One region of the Pseudoalteromonas sp. SG45-5 genome, then DNA from elsewhere that is predicted to be linked to it. Evidence: predicted binding sites of a transcription regulator. Region 1 holds the regulator's gene; the other holds the start of a gene.

What was found. Region 1 encodes ArgR, which controls arginine synthesis, uptake and breakdown. Its sites were predicted from a motif close to ANTGAATANNTATTCANT; they were not measured.
Region 2: a site for ArgR is predicted at 1,511-1,528, ahead of H5119_RS14770 (OadG family protein). Genes of this name have one in related genera too.

What each region holds. Positions count from the first base shown of each region.
Region 1 is NZ_JACJEM010000004.1:102,148-106,369, reverse strand. It holds gene ispB (octaprenyl diphosphate synthase) at 1-879, shown strand, start outside; gene mdh (malate dehydrogenase) at 954-1,886, opposite strand; gene H5119_RS02065 (hypothetical protein) at 1,921-2,106, shown strand; gene argR (transcriptional regulator ArgR) at 2,112-2,579, shown strand; gene H5119_RS02055 (Dyp-type peroxidase) at 2,753-3,652, opposite strand; gene H5119_RS02050 (ABC transporter ATP-binding protein) at 3,702-4,222, opposite strand, start outside.
Region 2 is NZ_JACJEM010000046.1:21,554-25,775, reverse strand. It holds gene H5119_RS14785 (YcxB family protein) at 36-503, opposite strand; gene H5119_RS14780 (hypothetical protein) at 637-828, opposite strand; gene H5119_RS14775 (DUF1328 family protein) at 882-1,055, opposite strand; gene H5119_RS14770 (OadG family protein) at 1,572-1,817, shown strand; gene oadA (sodium-extruding oxaloacetate decarboxylase subunit alpha) at 1,829-3,610, shown strand; gene H5119_RS14760 (sodium ion-translocating decarboxylase subunit beta) at 3,625-4,222, shown strand, end outside.

The DNA of each region.
Region 1 (4,222 bases):
GTTAACCAGCTTGGTTTGTATATAGTTAATAGTGGCGGCAAGCGTGTTCGTCCAATGTTAGCTATTTTAGCAGCCAAAGCACTCGGTTATCAGGGTAAAGATCATATAACGCTTGCGACAATTGTTGAGTTTATTCATACAGCAACGCTATTACATGATGATGTTGTAGATGAATCAAACTTGCGTCGTGGCACGCCTACTGCAAATGCTGAATTTGGCAATGCTGCGAGCGTACTTGTAGGTGATTTTATTTACACTCGCTCATTTCAGCTAATGGTTGGCCTAGGCAAAATGCAAATTATGCAAATACTTGCCGATGCAACCAATATAATTGCTGAGGGTGAAGTACTGCAATTAATGAACTGTAATGACCCAGATACAACTGAAGCTAGCTATATGCAGGTTATTTACTCTAAAACAGCTAAGTTGTTTGAAGCAGCCACCGGCCTTGCTGCGATCATTACAGAGCAAGATCAAGCTACACTTGATGCACTGAACCTTTACGGTATGCATTTAGGCACCGCGTTCCAGTTAGTAGATGATGTACTCGATTACAACGCAGATGCCGACCAATTAGGTAAAAACATTGGCGATGATTTAGCTGAAGGTAAGCCAACGCTTCCGCTTATTTATGCTATGCAGCACGGTAATGAGCAACAAACACAACTCATTCGTGATGCAATAGAGCACAGTAATGGCATGGATCATTTAGAAGAAATTTTATCTGCACTTAAACAAACCAACGCGCTAGAATTTACAATGCAAAAAGCAGAGCTTGAAGCAGACAAAGCCATTGCCTGTTTAGACTTTTTAGCTGAATCTGACTATAAGCAAGCTCTCATAAGCCTTGCCCGAATTGCGGTTAATCGCGACCACTAGTTACACAGTGTGAACTTAATTCTGAGCAAAAAAAAGCCTGCAAATGCAGGCTTTTTTGTTGCTCAAACCGGCTATTACGCCATGAAATCAACACCTTCTTTGATGTCTTTTTTCAGTGTTTCAAGCATGTCATTTTTTGCTTTTGTTTCAAATGCGCTTAGTTCGCCGTAAGAAAGGATTTCTTCTACGCCGTTTTTACCTAAACGTACTGGGTGTGCAAAGTACTCTGCATCGCCATTTTCAACAGCAACGTAAGCGTAATCTACAACTTCTTCACCCTGTAGGCCTTTAACTAAAGACATACAAAAACGAGCAGCAGCAGCGCCCATAGATAACGTAGCTGAACCACCGCCTGCTTTAGCATTTACAACTTCAGTACCTGCATTTTGGATACGTGGAGTAAGTGCAGCAACCTCTTCATCAGTGAAAGAAACACCTTCAACTTGAGAAAGTAGAGGCAGGATAGTTGTGCCAGAGTGACCACCAATTACTGGTACTTTCACTGTTGCTACGTCTACGCCTTTTAGCTCAGCAACAAATGCTTCTGAACGAATAACGTCAAGCGTAGTAATACCGAATACGCGTTTAGCGTCGTAAGTACCCGCTTTTTTGAATACTTCAGCAACAATTGGAACGGTGCCGTTTACTGGGTTAGTAATAATACCAACTAACGCTTTAGGACAGCTAGCAGCAATGCCTTCTGCTAACGTTTTGATGATACCAGCATTCACATTAAATAAATCAGCACGGTCCATGCCTGGTTTACGTGGCATACCCGCTGGAATAAGAACGATGTCAGAGCCTTCAAGCGCTTTGTTTAGTTCATCTGCGCCAAAACCTGCTACTTTAACATCTGTTGGGATGTGAGAAAGGTCAACCGCAACACCTGGTACTACTGGTGCAACATCATAAAGTGATAATTCAGAGCCAGCTGGTAAGCCTGTTTTTAATAATAAAGACAACGCTTGGCCGATACCGCCTGCAGCACCTAATACAGCAACTTTCATTGGAATTCTCCGTCATTTGAGGTAGGAAATATTTGTGGCTCTTAAGATAATGAAATTAGCGACTAAAAACAAATTTATCCTGTGTATTTCAGGTATATTTTCGACCATAGTTGTAAACTTTATTGGTTTATCGCATCAAACTGGCAAGTTAACTAAACAACTACTGCATAATTATTCATTATTGTGTAGAATTTACGACATAAATAACAAAAATGAATAAAGACTATGCAACCGCAAGATAAACAAGAAGCACTGGTAAAAGCATTTAAATCACTTTTAAAAGAAGAGAATTTTGGCTCTCAAGGCGAAATAGTTGACGCGTTAAAAGAGCAAGGTTTTGATAATATCAGCCAAAGCAAAGTATCTCGGATGCTAAGTAAGTTTGGTGCGGTACGTACACGTAACGCTAAACAAGAAATGGTCTACTGTTTACCTGCAGAAATGGGCGTTCCTACGGCAAAGAGCCCATTACGCCAATTAGTAATCGACATTATGCACAACGAAATGATGATCATTATTCGCACAAGCCCAGGGGCTGCTCAACTTATTGCGCGTTTACTCGATTCGTTAGGTAAAGCAGATGGTGTGCTAGGGACCATTGCAGGCGACGATACAATATTTATTGCACCTGCAAAAATATCTGAAATAGACGTCACACTAGAGCGCGTAAGACTATTATTCGATAACGTTTAATACCAACCGGCTTATATATGGGTCTATTTAACGATAAGGAAATTGCGCTATAACTAGGCAAGGATTTTTATATCTAGTTGTTCTAAATAAAAATTTTTTAACAACGTTATAGAGTGATTTAATTCGTTAACTTGTTCAGATATTTATGCCGGTTGGTATAACAAGCTAAAAAATTAAAGCTGCTTTAAAAATCCTATAGAGGGTGCAAAAAAAGCAGATCCCATGTCGGCTTGAGTGAAATCAAGCCACTGATCATAACACTCTTTCTCACCTAAACGGCTTTTCAGTACTTTTTCAAATGCTGTTCCTGTCGAGGCGCAGGAAATAGATAACATCCCTTGCTCGTAAACATCACCGTAAGGCATGCTCTGATTTAATAATAGCGGTTGCCCGCTTTCGTCTTTTAGCTCGCTACGCACAGCATGAGAGGTTTCTACAGTAGGTGTAATAAGCGTATTATCAAGACGCGTACGCCCCATTATTTGCTCTTGCTCACTCAATGATAAGTGCTGCCACATTGTTAAATCGTGCTTATAACGCTGCACATGAATATAACTGCCTTGATCTTCAAAGCTCCCCTGTTTATTTACCAGGGCCGTAGCACGTTTCTTTCTTCCAAGGGCTGTGTCGCCCCCATAAATGAAGCCGTTAAAATCTCGGCCATCCAAAAACCGAAAATTACGAATTTGCTCCACCAGCTCAACATCGGGGGCAAATAATTTTAAAATTTGCAGTGCAAATAAATGATTAACGTCTTCTCGGTCTGAGCGTATTTGTACGAATAAATCACACGGCTGCACGCTCATATGATGATCGCTGTGATTTATATTAGGAAAGCTCTGTAATTCACTTGGGATATATTCAGGCAAGATATGCGGCCAGTACTGTGCGCCGATAGCAAGCATGCATGACAGCATTGATTCAGAAAATTGATCGCTAAACTCTTCTTCTATTGCACTAACTTGCTTTAGTTTTGCGCGCAGAGACTCATCTTGGCCATCAAACACATTAAAAAATAAATGCAAACCGTGTAAGTTTGCCTCAGCACAAATCCCCGACTGCGCTTGCGCCATTGTCATTCCTTAGCTTATAAACGGATTAACACAGCGAATAACAAATTAGTTATGATTCGAAAAAATTCACCGTGTGAGGTTTTATTTTTATTATAACCTGCTCATTTTTATCAAATGATTGGCCATATTGTGCAGCAACTTCAATTTCCTGTTCAGCAATAACAACCATATAAACATACGCAGAGCCAATAAAGCGACTGCTTAATATTGTTGCTCGCTCGCTTTGTTCATTATGTATATTGTCGCTCACTAACTCTATTTGGTGAGGACGAACATATATTGTCCCTGCTTTTTCAGTATGTTCATGCGCAATATACGATTTAACTAAGCCAAACGGAGTACGGTATTCAGTCGCCGTTAACACTTCTGCGCTTAAGTATATGCCTTGACCCAGAAACTGCGCAACCTCCTTTGAGCTTGGCATTGAAAAAAGCTGCTCTGGCGAGCCTTGTTGGGCAATTTTTCCTCGATGCATAATGGCAAGTGTATCTGAAAAGGCAAATGCCTCCTCTTTTGAATGTGTTACAAATACAGCAGACACTTGAGATGTTTTAATAATTCGCCGTATAT
Region 2 (4,222 bases), on a different contig from region 1:
GCTGAGTACCTTACTGGGCTATATTAAAAAACCACTCATTGAGTGGTTTTTTTGTTTATGAAATCGAGTATTTCAGAGCTGAGAATTTGCTTTGAAATATACTGCATACCGCTTTTATTTTGAAGAAGGATACCTTGCTGCGTATCTATTACTGTATTAATGTCTTGCCATGCTAATTGATAGTTTTTGTAATGATTGGCAGATTTAATACCGTCGTCATCGAAGGTAAGTGTTACTTCTGAGCCAGAAGCTCTACTAAGCATTTGTCTGGTAACCCACCAAGGTCTGCGATAGTAAAAAGCGACGCACTCTAGCACACCAAGCATAATCAAAAACGATCCTAAGTAATGATCATTTAACCCATAAATACCAAATAAACCAAGTGCAACGAGCAACACAAGTAAAAAATACTTAGGTTTTGCACGTTTACTGTAAGGCAGTGATTCATCAAAGCACTCGTAAAAATAGGGTTTATCGAGTGTGTAGGTCGTTGTAAATGCCATATTATCTTATTTAAAGTATCATTTTTTTCTATTTTAACAAGCTAACCTCTAAATGAGCAGCTTTATAGTCAATGATTTTATTGCAGACACAAAAAAACGGCTCAAGAGCCGTTTTTTAGCGGTGCTAAAAGTATTAACAGTTAGTTTCTTCAGCGTTTACGCCTTCTTTAACTTCTTCGCATGCATCTTCTACTTTGTTCTGCACGTCGGTTACTGCTTCGTCAATACGTTCGCCTGCGTCTTCTGCATGATTGTCTTCACAACCCATGATGAAAAAACTTGCGAATAGACCAATTAGTGCTGCTTTTAAAGTTGTAGATTTCATAATGTGATTCCTTGTAAGTTTAAATTAAATTTTAGTGTTAGTTAGTGCTTTATCTACCTGGGAGATTTTCCGCGTAGTGCACCTGAAACTAATGAAATCACTAAAAGTACTATAAAGATAAAAAATATAATTTTTGCTATACCAGCTGCGGCACCTGCGATGCCACCAAAACCTAACACTGCAGCGATTAAAGCAATAACTAGAAATGTAATTGTCCAGCGTAACATTGTTTTCTCCTTGGTTTATAAATTTTGCTCACAATAACTAATGCCAGTTACATGCCAATGTTTATTCTTGTTTAATATCATTGGGTTATGGTTTTTGTGTGTTTTTGATTTTTAATTGGTTAGTAACTTTTACGCTTTGTTATGTAACTTATTCACACTACTGAAAATTACTGATAAATATTTACTGGATATATTTTATTTGGTAAGACCAATTTGCAATTGTGAAGTTACTTTATGGTTTTTATAATTTTTAATGTCTATTTTTACTAGGTTAAATAGTTAATTAACAACTTATATATAATTTTTAGCTATAGTTGTTATTCACTCTATGTATTGTAGGTCCTGTTTTTATTGGCCTACAACATGTAAATTAATTGGGTGGTATGTTGTTTTAAGATTAATTGGTTTTACCAATTTACAGGGTGTAGACAAAGTTATTGGTTTTGTTATTATTCAGTGAATAAATATTTAATTAAATTGATTTTTTATTTCAATGTAGGTTTCAAGGGGAAATAAATGGATATAGGTGCTCTACTCACAACAGCTGGTAGTTTAATGCTCACCGGTATGGTTGGGGTGTTTGTATTTCTGTCGATATTAATTGGTGCAGTAACGCTTATGTCTAGTTTGGTAACGCGCTTTAGCGAACCAGAGGTAGCATCACCAGCTAAATCGCCATCTTTTAAATCTCAAGGTGTGCCTAATGAGCACATCGCTGCTATTAGTGCTGCCATTGCTCAGTACAAATCAAATAATAAATAAGGGGCACATTCATGGCTAAATTAAAATTAACAGAATTGGTATTACGCGACGCGCACCAATCATTACTCGCAACCCGAATGCGCCTTGACGATATGCTGCCAATTGCTAGTAAATTAGATAACGCAGGTTATTGGTCTATTGAATCGTGGGGTGGTGCTACATTTGATTCGTGTATTCGTTATTTAGGCGAAGACCCGTGGAAACGTATTCGTGCACTTAAAAAAGCAATGCCTAATACTAAACAGCAAATGTTATTACGTGGTCAAAACTTATTAGGTTACCGCCATTACGCAGATGACGTGGTTGAAAAATTTGTAGAGCGCGCACATAAAAATGGTGTTGATGTTTTTCGTATTTTCGATGCAATGAACGATGTACGTAACCTTGAAACAGCGATTAAAGCGGCTATAAAAGTAGGCGCACATGCTCAAGGTACTATTTCTTATACTGTAAGTCCTGTACACACGCTTGATATGTGGCTAACGCTAGCTAAGCAATTAGAAGATTTAGGTTGCCACTCAATTTGTATTAAAGATATGGCGGGTTTATTAAAACCATACGACGCTGAAAAACTAATTAAAGCACTTAAAGAAACCGTATCGGTTCCTATTGCTATGCAGTGCCACGCTACAACTGGTTTAAGTACAGCAACTTATCAAAAGGCGATCGATGCGGGCATTGATATGCTTGATACCGCTATTTCATCTATGAGCATGACTTACGGACATTCAGCAACCGAAACCATTGTGGCAATTGTTGAAGGAACCGAACGTGACACTGAACTTGATTTAAATCATCTAGAAGAAATAGCGGCTTACTTTAGAGACGTACGTAAAAAATATGCGGCATTTGAAGGTAGTTTAAAAGGGGTTGACGGACGTATTTTGCTTGCTCAAGTACCTGGTGGCATGCTTACAAATATGGAAAACCAGCTTAAAGAGCAAGGCGCAGCAGATAAGCTTAATGAGGTTTTACTTGAGATACCGCGCGTACGAGAAGATCTAGGCTTTTTACCATTAGTAACACCCACGTCGCAAATTGTAGGCACTCAAGCGGTACTCAACGTGCTAACAGGTGAGCGCTACAAAACAATTACTAAAGAAACTGCGGGCGTATTAAAAGGTGAGTATGGCTTAACACCTGCGCCAATGAATAAAGATCTACAAGAGCGTGTACTTAATGGTGCAGAGGTTATTACTTGTCGTCCTGCTGATAATATTGCGCCTGAGCTTGCAACGCTTGAAGCTGAGTTGTTAAAAGAAGCGCAAGAGCAAGGTTTAACACTGGCTGATGAGCAAATTGATGACGTACTAACTTATGCATTATTCCCACAAGTTGGTTTAAAATTTATTAAAAATCGTAACAACCCAGATGCATTTGAACCAGTACCTTGTGTTGAAGATAAAAGCAATAAAGTACCCTCTAAATCTGCTTCAAATAATCACAGCGTAAAGGCCGAGCAATACAGCGTAAAAGTAGACGGTAAAGTTTACGACGTAGTAGTAGCGCAAGGCGGTGAGCTTAAAGAAGTAACCTTAAAAGATTCCGAGCATATGCCCCAGTCTGCGTCGGTTGCCTCGGGCGAGACACTTAACGCACCTTTAGCGGGTAATATTTTTAAGGTTAAAGTAAAAGCGGGGCAAGTGGTAAATGAAGGTGATGTAGTTATCATTATGGAAGCCATGAAAATGGAAACGGAAGTGCGTGCCATGCACACGGGTACTGTTGCTGAAGTACTTGTTTCTGAGGGTGACTCAGTTACAACGGGTGACGCTATGATTGCATTAGCATAAGGAGTAAATAGAGGATGGACGGTATTTTAAACCTCTGGCATGCAACAGGTATTGCTAACTTTACAATCCCATCGCTAATAATGATAGCGGTAGGTTGTTTACTATTATTTTTAGCGATAGTTAAAGGCTTTGAACCATTGCTGTTATTACCTATTGGCTTTGGCGCTATATTAACAAACATACCCGTGGCTGGTTTATCAGACCCTGGTGGACTTTTGTACTACGTATATTATATAGGTATTGATACGGGGATTTTTCCGCTGTTGATATTTATGGGGGTCGGAGCGCTAACTGATTTTAGTGCACTTATTGCAAACCCTCGTATGCTGTTATTAGGTGCGGCTGCACAGTTTGGCATTTTTGCGACTTTGTTTGGCGCGATATTACTAAACTATGTGCCAGGCTTTGAGTTTACCCTACAGGATGCGTCCGCTATTGCTATTATTGGTGGTGCCGATGGCCCTACTGCAATATTTTTAGCATCAAAACTAGCTCCTGATTTACTCGGCGCAATTGCGGTCGCAGCATACTCATACATGGCATTGGTGCCAATTATTCAGCCGCCAATTATGCGAGCATTAACAACACCAGAAGAGCGCAAAATTAAAATGC